4 regions of the Streptomyces sp. NPDC056479 genome follow, and region 3 is predicted to be linked to each of the others. Evidence: riboswitches for the same ligand, from Rfam matches in the RefSeq annotation. Region 3 holds a riboswitch; each other region holds the start of a gene.
What was found. A riboswitch is a leader RNA that binds a small molecule or an ion and turns the genes downstream of it on or off. The one in region 3 is predicted to bind cobalamin.
Positions count from the first base shown of each region.

Region 1: another riboswitch for cobalamin. It lies ahead of ACFQ6S_RS29245 (cobalamin biosynthesis protein); the one in region 3 lies ahead of ACFQ6S_RS17340 (prenyltransferase/squalene oxidase repeat-containing protein).
Region 2: another riboswitch for cobalamin. It lies ahead of metE (5-methyltetrahydropteroyltriglutamate--homocysteine S-methyltransferase); the one in region 3 lies ahead of ACFQ6S_RS17340 (prenyltransferase/squalene oxidase repeat-containing protein).
Region 4: another riboswitch for cobalamin. It lies ahead of ACFQ6S_RS13085 (energy-coupling factor ABC transporter permease); the one in region 3 lies ahead of ACFQ6S_RS17340 (prenyltransferase/squalene oxidase repeat-containing protein).

Region 1 is NZ_JBHTRZ010000008.1:60,975-65,176, forward strand. It holds gene ACFQ6S_RS29230 (lysozyme) at 1-472, shown strand, start outside; gene ACFQ6S_RS29235 (anion permease) at 626-1,858, shown strand; gene ACFQ6S_RS29240 (hypothetical protein) at 1,898-2,119, shown strand; cobalamin riboswitch at 2,237-2,379, shown strand; gene ACFQ6S_RS29245 (cobalamin biosynthesis protein) at 2,480-3,424, shown strand; gene ACFQ6S_RS29250 (cobyric acid synthase) at 3,421-4,202, shown strand, end outside.
Region 2 is NZ_JBHTRZ010000003.1:408,630-412,831, forward strand. It holds gene aceB (malate synthase A) at 1-803, shown strand, start outside; gene ACFQ6S_RS13385 (3-hydroxybutyryl-CoA dehydrogenase) at 800-1,672, shown strand; cobalamin riboswitch at 1,666-1,890, shown strand; gene metE (5-methyltetrahydropteroyltriglutamate--homocysteine S-methyltransferase) at 2,045-4,202, shown strand, end outside.
Region 3 is NZ_JBHTRZ010000004.1:175,301-179,502, forward strand. It holds gene ACFQ6S_RS17325 (alpha/beta hydrolase) at 1-526, opposite strand, end outside; gene ACFQ6S_RS17330 (nuclear transport factor 2 family protein) at 659-1,147, shown strand; gene ACFQ6S_RS17335 (phosphotransferase) at 1,144-1,818, opposite strand; cobalamin riboswitch at 1,869-2,003, shown strand; gene ACFQ6S_RS17340 (prenyltransferase/squalene oxidase repeat-containing protein) at 2,121-3,359, shown strand; gene ACFQ6S_RS17345 (SCO2322 family protein) at 3,356-4,030, shown strand; gene ACFQ6S_RS17350 (energy-coupling factor transporter transmembrane component T) at 4,030-4,202, shown strand, end outside.
Region 4 is NZ_JBHTRZ010000003.1:344,196-348,397, forward strand. It holds gene ACFQ6S_RS13075 (M20/M25/M40 family metallo-hydrolase) at 1-883, opposite strand, end outside; gene ACFQ6S_RS13080 (M55 family metallopeptidase) at 876-1,709, opposite strand; cobalamin riboswitch at 1,810-1,997, shown strand; gene ACFQ6S_RS13085 (energy-coupling factor ABC transporter permease) at 2,027-2,728, shown strand; gene ACFQ6S_RS13090 (energy-coupling factor ABC transporter substrate-binding protein) at 2,725-3,075, shown strand; gene cbiQ (cobalt ECF transporter T component CbiQ) at 3,079-3,828, shown strand; gene ACFQ6S_RS13100 (energy-coupling factor ABC transporter ATP-binding protein) at 3,825-4,202, shown strand, end outside.

The DNA.
Region 1 (4,202 bases), on a different contig from region 3:
GGTCCGCGGCGCCTACCACTTCGCGCTGCCGGACAAGTCGTCCGGCCGGACCCAGGCCGCGTTCTTCGTGCGCAACGGCGGCGGCTGGCGGTCGGACGGCTGGACCCTGCCGCCCGCCCTCGACATCGAGTACAACCCGTACAGCAAGCACAAGTGCTACGGACTGAGCAAGACCAAGATGGTCGGCTGGATCCAGTCCTTCAGCAACGAGGTGAAGCGGCTGACCGGCCGCCGGCCGGTGATCTACACGACCACCCACTGGTGGAACAACTGCACCGGCGCCAGCCGCGCGTTCGCCTCGAACCACGCCCTGTGGATAGCGCGCTACAACTCCTCGACCGCGGGCTCGATGCCGGCCGGATGGCAGTTCTGGACCTTCTGGCAGTACGACAACGGCGGCAGCCTGCCGGGTGATCAAAATCTCTTCAACGGCTCCATGACCCAGCTGAGGAAGTTCGCTCGCGGCTACTAGCCCGGCGGCGCCTGGGCCGTGCGGCGACCGGCAGACCGAAGGTCTCCTCTTCCGGCGCTCCCGGACACCGTGCGGCCCACCCCAGTTCACCTTTCGTTCATCCAGGTTACTTACGTTCGTCCGGCCAATGACCTCGAACGATTGCCTGGGTAAATGGAAAACTTCTCGCTGATCCTCGCGATTGTGGTGGTAACCGCACTCGCGTTCGATTTCACGAACGGTTTCCACGACACCGCCAACGCGATGGCCACGACCATCTCGACCGGTGCGCTCAAGCCCAAGGTCGCGGTGGCCATGTCCGCCGTGCTGAACCTTGTCGGCGCCTTCCTCTCCGTGGAGGTCGCCAACACGATCTCCAAAGGTCTCGTCGACGAGACCGGCATACGTCCCGAGGTCATATTCGCCGCGCTGGTCGGCGCGATCCTCTGGAACCTGCTGACCTGGCTCGTGGGCCTGCCGTCCAGCTCCTCCCACGCCCTCATGGGCGGCCTGATCGGCGCCACCATCGCCTCGGCCGGAGTCGGCGCCGTCCACGGTGACGCGCTCGTCACCAAGGTGCTGATCCCGGCGATCGCCGCCCCGCTGGTCGCGGGCATCGCCGCGCTGCTGGCCACCCGCCTGACCTACACCCTCGGCAAGAAGGCCGACGGCAAGGCCGCCGCCAAGGGCTACCGCACCGGGCAGATCGCCTCCGCCGGCCTGGTCTCCCTCGCCCACGGCACCAACGACGCGCAGAAGACCATGGGCATCATCACCCTCGCCCTGGTCGCCGGCGGCGCCGTCGCCCCCGACTCCGACCCGCCCCTGTGGGTCATCCTCTCCGCGGGTCTGGCCATCGCGCTCGGCACGTACCTCGGCGGCTGGCGCATCATCCGCACCATGGGCAAGGGCCTGACCGACCTTCAGCCGCAGCAGGGCTTCGCCGCCCAGACCAGCGCGGCCACGGTCATCCTGGCCTCCTCCCACCTCGGCTTCTCCCTGTCCACCACGCACTCCGTCTCCGGTTCGGTGATGGGCGCCGGCCTCGGCCGCAAGGGCGGTGTCGTCCGCTGGTCGACGGCCACCCGGATGTTCGTCGCGTGGGGTCTGACCCTCCCGGCCGCCGCCCTGGTCGGCGCGCTCGCGGAGTACGTCACGGGCTTCGGCGCCTGGGGCACGGCCGTGGTCGCCGTCTTCCTGATCTCCTCCAGCGCCGCGATCTGGAAGCTCTCCCGCCGCGAGGTCGTCGACCACACGAACGTCAACGAGGCGGACGAGTCGCCCGGCGTGGTCACCACGGCCATCGCCGCCGTGACCCCGCCCCCGGCGGGCCCGGCGCCCGAGGACCTGACGGCCACGATCCCGGCCCCGTCCGCCGAGGCGGCGCCCTCGCAGGCCTCCGTCTGACGACCACCCAGTTACTCAGCTACCCAAGAAAGAAGAAGCATGAAGATCGACTGGGCGGCCCTCGGCTCCGTCTTCGGCGTCAGCCTCGTGGTCACGGTGGCCCTGGTGGGCCTGTTCACCCTCGGCATCGTCGGCCTGTCCCGCCAGGAGAAGGCCTCGGCCCAGGGCGGCTCGGCCGCTCTCGCGGTCACCGGTGCCTACGCGTGCTTCGCCGCGTGCGCGGCGGCGGTGGCGTACGGGATCTATCTGATCGTGGCCTGACGCACAGCGCGAGCATCACCTGAAACACCCGAGGTGCGGGACGGACGACCGTCCCGCACCTCTCCGCTGTGTGGGCCTTCGCACACTCTCCCGTCGCAGGTCAACGGCAAGTTGACGCCCCTTCCAACCCCGTGGTGGACTGCCGGGGCCAAGTACGGCGGCAGAAGAGGAAGCCGGTGTGATTCCGGCGCGGTCCCGCCACTGTCACCGGGGTAGAAAGCCCCGGGAGCCAGGAACTCTCACCGCCGGTCTCGTCGAACCAGGGCGTGGACACCCTGAGTGAGGACATGACGCGATGCCCGCCTGCCGATCGACACGCAGTATCAGACCCACGTGTGACCCCACGGTCGGCTGACCCCGATGCGAGCCGATCGCGTCTTCGCGTACGGCGCCGCCGCCGGACTTCTCGGTGATCTGCTGCTCGGCGATCCTCGCCGGGGGCATCCGGTCGCCGCGTTCGGGCGGGCCGCCGCCGCCGTGGAAAGCCTGTTGTGGCGCGACGACCGCGCGTGGGGTGCGGTGCACACCGCCGTGTGCGCCGGTGGCGCCGTCGCCGCCGGAGCGCTCGCCGCGCGTGTCGTACGTACCTCTCCCGCCGCCTCCGTCGCGCTGACCGGCGCCGCCACCTGGGCGGTCGTCGGGGGGACTTCACTGGTCCGGGAGGCCCGGTTCATCGGGCGCGCCCTGGAAGCGGGGGATGTCGACGGGGCGCGTGCGCGGCTGCCGCATCTGTGCGGACGGGATCCCAAGGCGCTGGACGCGGACGGGATCGCGCGGGCGGTCGTGGAGTCCGTCGCCGAGAACACCTCCGACGCCGTGGTGGGGGCTCTGGTGTGGGGCGCCGTCGGCGGGGTTCCCGGGCTGCTCGGGTTCCGGGCCGTGAACACGCTCGACGCCATGGTCGGACACAAGTCGCCCAAGTACCGCCGCTACGGGTGGGCTTCGGCCCGGCTCGACGACCTGGCCGGCTGGCCGGGGGCACGGCTGACCGCCGTACTCGCCGCCGTCGCGGGAGGCGACCCTCGTGGAGCGGTACGGGCCTGGCGCGCCGACGCCGCCCAGCACCCGAGCCCCAACGCCGGGCCGGTCGAGGCCTCGTTCGCGGGGGCGCTCGGGGTTCGGCTCGGCGGCACCCTGTCGTACGGCGGGCGGGTCGAGCATCGGCCGGTACTCAACGGCGAGGCCGGACGGGCCGTTCGGGCCACGGACATCGAGCGTGCCGTACGTCTCTCGCGGCGCGTGAGCTGGCTCGCGCTCGGTGTGTGCGCCGGCGCGCGGCTCCTGAGGAAAGGGCGTGCATCATGACGGGCGGTGGTCTCCTCGTCGCCGGCACCACCTCCGACGCGGGCAAGAGCGTCGTCACCGCCGGGATCTGCCGTTGGCTGGTGCGGCAGGGGGTGAAGGTCGCGCCGTTCAAGGCGCAGAACATGTCCCTCAACTCCTTCGTCACCCAGGAGGGTGCCGAGATCGGGCGGGCGCAGGCCATGCAGGCCCAGGCCTGTCGCGTCGAGCCGACCGCGCTGATGAATCCCGTGCTGCTCAAGCCCGGTGGCGAGCAGAGCAGTCAGGTCGTGCTGCTGGGCAAGCCGGTGGGCGAGCTGAGCGCACGCGGGTATCACGGCGGGCGGCAGCAGAAGCTGCTCGGGACCGTGCTGGACTGTCTCGCCGAGTTGCGGGGCACGTATGACGCGGTGATCTGTGAGGGGGCCGGCTCTCCGGCGGAGATCAATCTGCGCCGGACCGACATCGTCAACATGGGCATCGCCCGCAACGCCGGGCTCCCGGTCCTCGTCGTCGGCGACATCGACCGCGGCGGCGTCTTCGCCTCCTTCTTCGGCACCGTCGCGCTGCTGTCCCCGGAGGACCAGGAGCTCATCGCGGGGTTCCTCGTCAACAAGTTCCGCGGCGACGTCACGCTCCTCGAACCCGGCCTCGACATGCTGCACGGACTCACCGGGCGGCACACGTACGGCGTTCTGCCCTTCCGGCACGGGCTCGGGATCGACGAGGAGGACGGGCTGCGGGTGTCCCTGCGCGGGACCGTCCGGGAATCCAATGTCGCCCCGCCCCTCGGCGAGGACGT
Region 2 (4,202 bases), on a different contig from region 3:
AGCTGCGCGAGCACAGCTCGGGGCTCAACGCGGGCCGTTGGGACTACCTGTTCAGCCTGATCAAGACCTTCGGTCACCGCACCGATTTCCTTCTCCCCGACCGGGCGAAGGTGACGATGACTGCTCCCTTCATGCGGGCGTACACCGAACTCCTCGTGCGCACGTGCCACCGTCGCGGCGCCCACGCCATCGGAGGCATGGCCGCCCAGGTGCCCGGCAGGGACCCGGCCGGGAATGAGGCCGCGCTGGCCACCGTCCGGCTGGACAAGGAGCGGGAGGCGGAGGACGGGTTCGACGGGTCCTGGGTGGCCCATCCGGGGCTCGTCCCGGTCTGCCGTGAGGTGTTCGGCGGTGTCCTCGGCGACCGGTCGCATCAGATCGACCGTATGCGTGACGACGTGGACGTCAGCGCCACCGACCTGCTGTCGGTGCGCCGGATCAGCGGGCCCCCCACACCCGAGGGGGTGCGCGTCAACATCGCCGTGGCGCTGCGCTACTTCGCGGCCTGGCTGCGCGGACAGGGCGCGGTCGCCATCAACGGCCTGATGGAGGACGCGGCCACCGCCGAGATCGCCCGGGTGCAGATCTGGCAGTGGCTGCGGCACCGGGTGATCGACCGGGAGACCGTGCTGCGGCTGGTCGACGACGAGATCGTGGCGCTGGGCGCCGAGTATCCGTGGGCGCCGGTCGACGAGATCCGCGCGCTGTTCGAACGGAGCGCGCTGGCGGGCGAGTTGCCGGGGTTCTTCACGCCGGACGCCTACCGCCGCCATCTGGTGCGGCGGACGGAAGCCGGGGCATGAGCGGGGGCATCGGGCGCGTCGGCGTGGTCGGCGGCGGGCAGATGGGGGCCGGGATCGCCGAGGTGTGCGCGCTGGCCGGACTCGACACCGTGGTCTGCGAGGTGGACGCGGTCGCGGCCCGCGCCACCCGGGAACGAGTGGGGGCTTCGCTAGACCGCGCGGTGCGACGCGGCAGGCTGGAGCAGGCCGCCGCGCGGGACGCGCTCGCCCGGACGGTGTTCACGGGCAGTCTGGAGGAACTGGCCGACCGGCAGCTCGTCGTCGAGGCCGTCGTGGAGAACCCGGACGCCAAGATCGAGGTGTTCTCCGCGCTCGACAAGATCGTCGAGGATCCGGCGGCCGTGCTGGCCACCAACACCTCCTCCCTGCCGGTCATGCGGCTCGGCCGGGCGACCGGCCGCGCGGACCGGGTCGTGGGCCTGCACTTCTTCAACCCCGTGCCGGTTCTGCCGCTGGTGGAGGTCGTGAGCTCCCTGCACACGTCGGCGGCGACGATCGCCAGGGTCGAGGACTTCGCGACCGGCGCCCTCGGCCGGACCGTGATCCGCTCCCAGGACCGGGCGGGCTTCGTCGTCAACGCGCTGCTCGTCCCCTACCTGCTGTCCGCCATCCGCATGGCCGAGTCCGGCTTCGCCACCGCCGCCGACATCGACGACGGCATGGAACTGGGCTGCGCCCACCCCATGGGCCCGCTGAAGCTCGCGGACCTGATCGGCCTCGACACGGTCGCCTCGATCGCCGAGTCGCTCTACGAGGAGTTCAAGGAACCCCTCCACGCCCCTCCCCCGCTGCTCCAGCGGATGGTGGAGGCGGGGTTGCTGGGCCGTAAGAGCGGCCGGGGGTTCCATGTGTACGGCCAGGTAGGCTGATCCGTGCAGCTGGTTCGCCCCGTCGGCCAGACGGGATGCGTCGCAAGAGGGAACCCGGTGGGAATCCGGGACTGCCCCGCAGCGGTGAGCGGGAACGACCGCCGTCATACGCACTGGGTCCGACGTACCGGGCCCGGGAAGCGACGGCCAGTAGGTGTCCTCCGGCCAGGAGGGCGTGCCCGCGAGTCCGAAGACCTGCCAACTGCCCGCGCGCGAACCACTCGTGCGCGGACATCCCGGTGACCTCGAGGGCGGGTCGGCGAACATGACCGAACGGACGGCCGTACGGCCGTTGCCGATCGGTTCGTCACCCCTTCGCGCTCTCGTCCCGTCGCCGGGATCTCAGGGATTCATCTCGCGAAGGAGATCTCCGTGACCACCAAGTCCGCAGCCGCGGCAGCACGGGCCACCGTGTACGGCTACCCCCGCCAGGGCCCGAACCGGGAACTGAAGAAGGCCATCGAGGGCTACTGGAAGGGCCGTGTCACCGCTGACGCCCTCCGCTCCACCGCCGCCGAACTGCGCCGCTCGAACTGGCGACGGCTCGCCGACGCCGGCATCCACGAGGTGCCGACCGGTGACTTCTCGTACTACGACCACGTCCTGGACACCACGGTCGCGCTCGGCGCGATCCCCGAACGCCACCGCTCCTCGGTCGAGGCCGACGCCCTGGACGGCTACTTCGCGATGGCGCGCGGCACCCAGGACATCGCGCCGCTGGAAATGACCAAGTGGTTCGACACCAACTACCACTATCTCGTGCCGGAGTTGGGGCCGGACACGGTGTTCACGGCCGACTCGACGAAGCAGGTCGCCGAGCTGAAAGAGGCCTTGGCGCTGGACCTGACCGCCCGGCCGGTCCTGGTCGGCCCGATCACCTATCTCCTGCTCGCCAAGCCCGCGCCCGGGGTCGCCGCGGACTTCGAGCCGCTGACCCTGCTCGATCGGCTGCTGCCGGTGTACGCGGAGATCCTGGCCGATCTGCGCGCGGCGGGCGCCGAGTGGGTTCAGCTGGACGAACCGGCCCTGGTCCAGGACCGCACCCCGGCCGAGCTGAACGCCGCCGCGCGTGCCTACCGCGACCTCGGCGGCCGCACCGACCGGCCGAAGCTGCTGGTCGCGTCGTACTTCGACCGGCTGGGCGAGGCGCTGCCCGTGCTGGCCAAGGCGCCGGTCGAGGGGCTCGCACTGGACTTCACGGGGTCCGCCGCCGCCAACCTGGGCGCGCTCGCGGCCGTCGGCGGGCTGCCCGGCAAGCGACTGGTGGCCGGGGTCGTCAACGGCCGCAACATCTGGGTCAACGACCTGTCGGCGTCGCTGGCCACGCTCGGCACCCTGCTGGGCCTGGCCGACCGGGTGGACGTGTCGGCCTCCTGCTCCCTCCTTCATGTGCCGCTGGACGCGGCGGCGGAGCGGGACATCGAGCCGCAGATCCTGCGCTGGCTCGCCTTCGCGCGGCAGAAGACCGCCGAGGTCGTCACGCTCGCCAAGGGCCTCGCCCAGGGCACCGGCACGATCACCGCCGAACTGGCCGCCAACCGGGCCGACCTGGCCTCCCGCGCCGGCTCCCCGATCACCGGTGACCCGGCGGTCCGGTCCCGTTCGGCGGCCGTCACCGAGGCGGACGCCCGCCGCTCGCAGCCGTACGCCGAGCGGGCCGCCGCCCAACGCGCGCACCTGAAGCTGCCGTTGCTGCCGACCACCACGATCGGCTCCTTCCCACAGACCGGCGAACTGCGCATCGCGCGCGCCGATCTGCGCGCCGGCCGGATCGACGCGGCCGGCTACGAGGAGCGCATCAAGGCGGAGATCCAGGAGGTCGTCTCCTTCCAGGAGACGACCGGCATCGACGTCCTGGTGCACGGCGAGGCCGAACGCAACGACATGGTCCAGTACTTCGCCGAGCGGCTCACCGGCTACCTCGCCACGCGGCACGGCTGGGTGCAGTCCTACGGCACCCGGTACGTCCGCCCGCCGATCCTGGCCGGCGACATCTCCCGCCCCGAGCCGATGACGGTGCGCTGGACGACGTACGCCCAGTCGCTCACCTCCCGCCCGGTCAAGGGCATGCTCACCGGACCGGTCACCATGCTCGCCTGGTCCTTCGTCCGCGATGACCAGCCGCTCGCCGAGACGGCCCGCCAGGTCGCGCTCGCCCTGCGTGAGGAGGTGAACGACCTTGAAGCGGCCGGCACTTCGGTGATCCAGGTGGACGAGCCAGCGCTGCGCGAGACGCTGCCGCTGCGCGCGGCCGATCACACCACCTACCTCGCCTGGGCCACGGAGGCGTTCCGGCTCACCGCCGGCGGGGTGCGGCCGGACACGCAGATCCACACGCACATGTGCTACGCCGAGTTCGGCGACATCGTCCAGGCCATCGACGACCTAGACGCCGATGTCATCAGCCTGGAGGCGGCCCGCTCCCACATGCAGGTCGCGCGCGAGCTGGCCGCCCACGGCTATCCGCGCGAGGCCGGGCCGGGCGTGTACGACATCCACTCGCCGCGCGTCCCCAGCACGGAGGAGGCCG
Region 3 (4,202 bases):
TAATGGCATCCGCGTTACCGGCCAGTCTGGTCTTGAGTCGCTGCAGGAACCCCGCGGAATCGTGGTGGATGGCCTCGGAAGCGGCCCGGTAGGCGTCGACGTTGGAGTGTGCCATGCCGTCGAACCAATCAAGCCCGTCGGCATCGGGCGGGGCGATGCTCACCAGGGCGGCTGCGCTCGCCACCCGGTCCGGGAGCAGCGCCGCGCAGGCCAATGCGTGCGGTGCGCCTCCGGAACGGCCGATCACGGAGAAACGCGCCATCTTCAGGTGATCGGCGATGGCCTCCACGTCTGCGGCGGCGTGCTCGACCTTGCGTCCCTCGAATCGCTCGGATTCCCCGTATCCCGGTCGGTCGTAGGAGATGAGACGAATCCCCAGCCGGTACAGATCGATGGCCCGTGGACGCGGCCCGACCCTGCTACCCGGAGTGCCATGCAGCAAGAACACCGGATGTCCTTTGGGGTCCCCCGACGTCTCGAAGGCGAGCAGTCTCCGGCCGTCACCACTCTTGACGATTGAGAACACCAGGCGCGCCTCCCGTCGGCCGGCGCCTACGCGCCCTTTGGAGCCACTCGCTGAGACAAACGGTAGAGGATGGCGCCTCGCGACGTGACCGTTCAAGCGGCGCCCGGCGCGCGTGGCCGTATAAAGATCACCATGAGCACCGCAGACCCCATGAACTCCCCGCACACCATCGCCCCCTTGGACCGACTCATGGCCGAACGGGCCTGCGAGCGAGTCATTGTCGACTTCGTCCATCGCCTCGATCTCGGCGAACCAGCCTCCGTCGCGGAGTTGTTCACCGAGGACGGCATCTGGACCTGGCCGGAGGGGAAGCGGGCGGTCGAGGGTTGGGTGGCGCTGCGGGAGTACTTCGGCTCCCGGCCCGCCGACCGGCTCTCCCGCCGCATGATGTCCAACGTCCTCGTCACGGTCACCACCCCGGACACGGCGACGGCGACCTCGTACTTCACGACGTACCGCGTCGACGGTTACGAGGACGGCATAGTCCCGGCCGGGCCGCCCGTCCAGGTCGGTCACTACGAGGACGCGTTCCGCCGGATCGCGGACGACGGCAGCTGGCGGCTCACCTCACGGACCCTCCACCTTCCCTTCGGCGGACCCACCCCGCGGGCCGGCGGCTAGCCACGCATGAAGGGGCGGATCAACTCCTCGGACTTGCCCAGGAGTTCGATCTCCCCCGGCGTCATCGTCGGGTTGGCGGCCCGTCGGCGCAGCGCCTCCGTGAGGCCGTTCTCCGTGAGGTGGGACGGGTCGGTGAGGAGGGCCTTGAGGATGGCGTGGGCGGGCGCGGCGAGGGGCCCCTCGTCGACGGCGACCTGGGCGAGGATCACCGCCGAGGTGCCCCAGTCGAGGCCGGGGTCGCCCTCCTGCGTGTCGCTCCAGTCGATGACACAGGGGCCGTCGGGCGTGAGGACGACGTTGTCGGGGTGGAGGTCAAGGTGCAGGACGCGGCGCTGCGACACACGTGCGGGGATGTCGTGAAGCTGGCGCAGCAGGCGGGCCAGGATGCGGCCCGCCTCGTCCGCGCCCATGGTCCCGGCGCCCAGCGCCCCCAGCATCGTCGGCCCCGACAGCCGCCGCATCACCAGGTCGGTCCGCGAGGAGTCGGCGAGCCGGACCCGGGGCGCCGGGTAGCCGTGCTCGCGTACGTACGCCATCACCGCACCCTCGGCGAGCGCGTCCCGGTACCCCTCCCGGTCGCGGCGCAGTACCCACGCCTCGTCGATCTCGTACACGTCGGCCGTGCGCCCCGCGCCCAGCAGCCGCCCCGCCGCCCCGGTCCCCTCCGTCATGAGGGGACGGTGTCTCCGCCGCCCACAGCCCCCTCTCAACCCCTCCCTACCCCCGGGTAGAGTGTCGCCGTCGTCATCACACCCGTACGTGGGAAAGCCGGTGCAATTCCGGCGCTGACCCGCAACCGTGAACCGGTCGTCGTCGAAGGCCGGTGAGCCGGATCGCCGCGTACGTCACTGTGACCGGCTCACGTGCCCCGGCAGCCGGCCGGAGCACGGCACCGTCGAGGTATACGGAGCCGAGCCGCCGGGGCTCTCCCCTGCGCTGCCCGGTTCCCCCTAGGGAAGGGCACCCGCCGATCATGTACGTCCGTCGTAGCGCCGCGGTCCTGGCCGCCGCCGTCGTGATCGGCGCGGCCACGCCGGCCGTAGCCGCCGACTCGTCCCCGTCCGCGTCGCCGTCGAAGGCGCTTCCCGCCGAGCTGTACGGCGACGGGGATCCCACCTATGACGGCGTCTGGCGCCAGTCCCTCGCGCTGCTCGCGCAGGACACGGTGGGGGTGAAGCCGGCCAAGGGTGCGGTGGACTGGCTGGTGGGGCAGCAGTGCGCGAACGGGGCCTTCGCGCCGTACCGCGCCGACGCGAGCGGCGCCTGCGACAGCAAGCTCCTCATCGACACCAACAGCACTGCGGCCGCCGTTCAGGCCCTCGGCGCGCTCGGCGGCCACGACGCCGCCACCGGCAAGGCCGTGACCTGGCTGAAGTCGGTGCAGAACAAGGACGGCGGCTGGGGCTACACCGCGGGCGGGCCGAGTGACACGAACTCGACGTCGGTCGTGATCGGTGCGCTGGCCGCCGTGGACGAGAAGCCGGCGGAGGTCGTGAAGGACGGGCAGTCGCCCTACGACGCGCTGATCAAGCTCGCCCTGCCGTGCAAGGCCGACGAAGCGGGCGCCTTCGCCTTCCAGCCGGACAAGAAGGGTGACCTGGTCGCCAACGCGGACGCGACGGCCGCGGGCGTCGTCGGCACGCTCGGCAAGGGCCTCGTGGTGAGCGCCGGCAAGCCGTCGTCGGACGCCGCCTGCACCGACGGCGGCTACCCGGCCCCGCAGCAGGCCGCGGCCAACGGCGCCGCCTACCTCACGAAGACCCTCGCCAAGGACGGCCACCTGAAGTCCGTCCTGCCTGGAGCCGAGGACCAGCCCGACTACGGCAACACGGCCGACGCGGTCGTCGCGCTCGCCGCGCAGTCCGGTGCCGATGCCGCCCAGAAGCCCCTGCGCTGGCTGGAGCAGAACTCGGCCCAGTGGGCGGCGCAGAGCGGCCCGGCCGCCTACGCCCAGCTGATCCTCGCCGCCCACGCCACCGGCACCGACCCGCGCGACTTCGGCGGCTCCGACCTGGTCAAGCAGCTCAACGCGACCGGCCCCGCACCGCAGGACTCGCCGACGGCCACGGACAAGCAGGAGGAGAAGGACAAGGAGAAGGACGACAAGGGCGACAGTCCCTTCGGTGTCTGGTGGTACGTCGGCATCTTCCTCGTCGTCGGCATCGGCATCGGCTTCCTGCTCAGCGGCCGCAACAAGGGCCGCCGATCGTGATCCGCCGCGCACTCGTTCGCGCACTCGCTCCACTCCTGGCCGCGCTGGTCCTCGTGACCGGCGCGGCCCAGGCCGCCCAGGCGACCGGCTACCGCTACTGGTCCTTCTGGGAGCGCGACGGCGGCACCTGGACCTACGCCACCCAGGGCCCCTCCCTCGCCCGCCCGTCCGACGGGGACGTCCAGGGCTTCCGCTTCGCGGTGAGCGCGGACTCGAAGGACGCGGCCCAGCCGAGGGGCGCGGCCGAGTTCGCGGTGATCTGTGCGCGAACTCCCGCGCAGGACGGCGAGAAGCGGGTGGCGCTGGTCATCGACTTCGGTTCGGCGGCGGACGCCGCGTCGGGCGAGACGCCGCCGGATCGTCGTACCGCCTGTGCCCGGGTGGCCCCCGACGCGACGACGGCGGAGGCTCTGGCGGCGGTCGCCAAGCCCCTGCGCTACGACACGAACGCCCTGCTGTGCGCCATCGCCGGGTACCCGCAGAAGGGCTGCGGGGAGCAGGTGTCGGACACCGACAGGCCGGCGCCGACCGACAAGGAAAGCCGGCAGACGGCCACCGACAACAAGAGCGACTCCGCCGACGGTCCCTCCCTCGGCCTGGTCACGGGGATCGCCGTGGTGGCGGTACTGGGGGCGGCAGCCGTCTGGCAGGCACGACGGCGGCGAGCCTGATGGCCCCCCGGCCCACACCCACACACCCGGCCTCCATCCCCCGGCCCCAACGCCTCCCGGCGCTGCACCCCGGCGCCTGGTGGCTCTGGTCGCTCGCCCTCGGCACCGCAGCCACCCGCACCACCAACCCCCTCCTCCTCACCCTTCTCATCGCCACCTCGGCCTACGTCGT
Region 4 (4,202 bases), on a different contig from region 3:
CGGCTTCCAGCATCGTCGGGTTGGCGCTGTTGCGGACGGTCGCCTCCACGAGCTTGGCCGCATTGCCGAGCTTGGCCAGCAGCCCGTCCACGTCGTCCATGTCGGCGTCGAGACCGTACAGCGCGGCCAGTTCGGTGAGGGCGGCGCGCACCGTCGGGGTCAGTCGGATCGGCCACTCGTGGGCGCCGATGCGGGTGACGGCGGCGGCGAGGCGGGTCACCGCGTTCTCCCGGTTCGGCCGGGAGCCGTGCGCGGCCCTGCCGCGTGCCGTGAGCTTGAGCCAGCCGGTGCCACGCTCGCCGGCCGCGAGCGGGTAGATCTGCCGGCCGCTGCCGTCATGGACGGTGAACGCGCCCGACTCGCCGATCCCCTCGGTGCAGCCCTCGAACAGTCCGGCGTGCCGGTCCGCGAGGAAGCCGGAGCCGTCCGCGGCGCTCGCCTCCTCGTCCGCGGTGAACGCGATCACGACGTCCCGGCGGGGCCGTACGCCCTCCCGCGCCCAGGCCCGGACGACGGCGAGGATCATCGCGTCCATGTTCTTCATGTCGACCGCGCCCCGCCCCCACACCACCCCGTCGCGGATCTCCCCGGAGAACGGGTGCACGCTCCACTCGTCGGCCTGCGCGGGCACCACGTCCAGATGACCGTGGACGAGCAACGCGTCCGCCGAGGGGTCGCTGCCCTCGATGCGCGCGACGACGTTTGTACGGCCCTTGACGCGCTCCAGCAGAGTGGGCTCCAGGCCCGCCTCGGCCAGCCGCGCGGCGGCGTACTCGGCAGCGGGACGCTCCTGGCAGTCCCCGCCCCCGCGATTGGTGGTGTCGATGCGGATGAGGTCGGACGTGAACGTCACGACCTCCTCCAGTGCCTGCCCGTCAGCCATACTGCTCCTCCACCGCGGCCGAGACGATCGTGGTGACCGCCTTGAAGGTACGGATTCCCTCGTACATGCGCTCGCTGGTGTACGCCACCTTTCGCTCGCCGATACGTTCGACGCCCGGGACGACGGTGGCGGCCATCGCGAGGTGCTCGGCGTCGAACTCGACGGCGACCGTGAACGGGCCGCCGGTCACCGGCTGCTGACGGACCGCCAGCGCGGCCGCCTCCTTCGCCGCCGCGCGGATGTCGGCGGCGGTCCTGGCGGGCGTACGGCACACGGCGGCGTACCGCGAGACGTGGTCCTTGACGGCGACCTTCAGCGCCCCGGGCGCGTACCCGAGCGCGTCCTCGCAGGCCACGTCGTCGCCGGTGACGAGCACGACGGGCACGCCGTACTCGGCGACGACGTGTGCGTTGAGCAGCCCCTCGCTGGCGCGTACGTCGTTCAGCCACACCCCTGTGACGGAGTTCGCGAGGTAGGTGTGGGCGAGGACACCTTCCATGCCGGCGCCCGCGTGGTAGCCGACGAAGGCGATGCCGTCCACGTCGCCGTGCTGGACGCCCTCGACCATGGACAGCGACTTGTGCCGGCCGGTGAGCATCTCGGCCCGCTCGTCGAGCCGTTCGAGCAGCAGATTGCGCATGGACCAGTGCGCCTCGTTGATGACGACGTCGTCGGCGCCGCCGTCGAAGAACCCCAGCACCGCGGCGTTGACGTCCGAGGTGAACATCCCCCGGCAGCGCTCCCACTGCGGCGTCCCGGGGAGCACGTCGCCCGGCCAGGTCACGCCGGTGGCGCCCTCCATGTCGGCGCTGATGAGGATCTTCATGCTCCGTCACGTTACGCGCCCGCGCGTGAACCCGCCACGAAGCGGACGAACGCCGCTTTCGCGCCCCCGAGGCCTGCTTGTCAGCCACCGTGTCCGGGCACTACTGTCACCACGCCTTGGTGAACGGGAAATCCGGTGTGATGCCGGTGCGGCCCTCGCCACTGTGAATCGGGAAGTCCGGCTCCGGCCCTCACGGGCAGCCACTGGGTTCTTCGGAACCCGGGAAGGCGGAGCACGGGCGTGTGGTACCCGTCAGCCAGGAGACCGGCCAAGGCGCGTCAACCATCCACGAGGTGCTGGAGAGGGTCTGCTGAGCCATGCACATAGCCGAGGGTTTCCTCCCGCCGGCGCACGCGGTCGCCTGGGGCGTCGCGTCCGCGCCGTTCGTCGTCCACGGAGTACGGTCACTCACCCGTGAGGTCAGGGAGCATCCCGAGAGCACACTGCTCCTCGGCGCCTCCGGAGCCTTCACCTTCGTCCTGTCCGCGCTGAAGCTGCCCTCGGTGACCGGCAGCTGCTCGCATCCCACCGGCACCGGACTGGGCGCCATCCTGTTCCGGCCGCCGATCATGGCGGTCCTGGGCACCATCACCCTGCTCTTCCAGGCGCTGCTGCTCGCGCACGGCGGCCTGACCACGCTCGGCGCCAACGTCTTCTCGATGGCGATCGTCGGGCCCTGGGCCGGGTACGCGATCTACAAGCTGCTGCGGCGCTATGACGTGCCGTTGATGGTCGCCGTGTTCTTCGGGGCGTTCGTCGCCGATCTGTCCACCTACTGTGTGACCAGCGTCCAGCTGGCGCTCGCCTTCCCCGACCCGAGCAGCGGATTCCTGGGCGCGCTCGGCAAGTTCGGCTCCATCTTCGCCGTCACCCAGATCCCGCTCGCGGTGAGCGAGGGCCTGCTCACGGTGCTCGTGATGCGGCTGCTGGTGCAGTCCAGCAAGGGCGAACTGACCCGGCTGGGCGTGTTCCTCGCCAAGAAGCAGTCGCGGACCGAGACGGAGGCGGTGGCCCGATGAGCAAGAACACGAAGATCAATGTCCTGCTGCTGCTCGTCGTGGCCGCGCTCGCCGTGCTGCCGCTCGCGCTCGGCCTGGGCGACCACAAGGAGGAGCCGTTCACCGGCGCCGACGGCGAGGCGGAGACGGCGATCACCGAGATCAAGCCGGATTACGAGCCCTGGTTCTCGCCGCTGTACGAGCCGCCGTCGGGTGAGATCGAGTCGGCCCTGTTCAGCCTCCAGGCGGCCCTCGGCGCCGGTGTTCTCGCCTACTACTTCGGCCTGCACCGGGGCCGGCGGCAGGGCGAACAGCGGGCGCTGGTGCGAGAGCCCGCCGGCGAGGAACCGAAGGCCGACAAGGTCTGACGGGTGCTGCCGATCGACGCGGCGGCGCACAGCAGTCGCTGGCGCCGCCGTCATCCCGTGGACAAGGCCGTGCTCGGGCTCGGCCTCACCGTGCTCGCGATCTCGCTGCCGCCCTGGCCGGGCGCCGCGCTGGTCCTGGTCACCGCGCTCGCCGCGCTGATGGGTCCGGCGGGCGTGCCCGCGCGGCGGCTGTGGCGCGCCTATCGCGTACCGCTCGGTTTCTGTGTGACCGGCGCGGTGACGCTGCTGGTCCAAGTGGGCGGCCCGGAGGGCTTCGTGTCCCTCGCCGACGACGGGGGGCTGCGTGCCGGGGAGCTGCTGCTGCGCACCTCGGCCGCCTCTCTCGGCGTGCTGCTGTTCGCCTTCACCACGCCGATGTCCGATCTGCTGCCCCGTCTGGTGAAGGCCGGGGTGCCCGCGCCGGTCGTCGATGTCGCCCTGGTCACGTACCGCATGAGCTTCCTGCTTCTGGACTCGGTGCGGCGTATCCGGGACGCACAGGCCGCCCGGCTCGGCCACACCAGCCGGGCCGCGGAGTGGCGCTCGCTATCCGGGCTCGGTGCCACCGCGTTCGTGCGGGCCTTCGACCGGGCCACCCGGCTCCAGGCCGGGCTCGCCGGGCGCGGCTACGACGGCACACTGCGGGTCCTGGTGCCCGAGGCCCGGGTCTCCGTCCGCTTCACGGCCGCGAGTTGCGCCCTGCTCGCAGCGCTGGCCGCCCTCACCCTCGTACTGGAGAAGGCCCTGCCATGAGCGAGCCCACCGCCCTGGTCGCCCTGCGGGGCGCGTCCTACGCCTACGAGGACGGTCCCGTCGTGCTCAGCGGCCTCGACTTCGACGTGTGCGAGGGGCGCGCGCTGGCGCTGCTGGGCCGTAACGGCAGCGGAAAGACCACCCTGATGCGGCTGCTCAGCGGCGGACTCGAGCCGCGCGACGGCAGGTTGACGGTGGAGGGTACGGCGGTCCGGTACGACCGCAAGGGGCTGACCCGGCTGCGGACGACCGTGCAGCTGGTGGTGCAGGACCCCGACGACCAGCTCTTCGCCGCGTCCGTCGCCCAGGACGTCTCCTTCGGTCCGCTGAACCTGGGCCTGTCCGACCCCGAGGTGCGGGCGCGGGTGGACGAG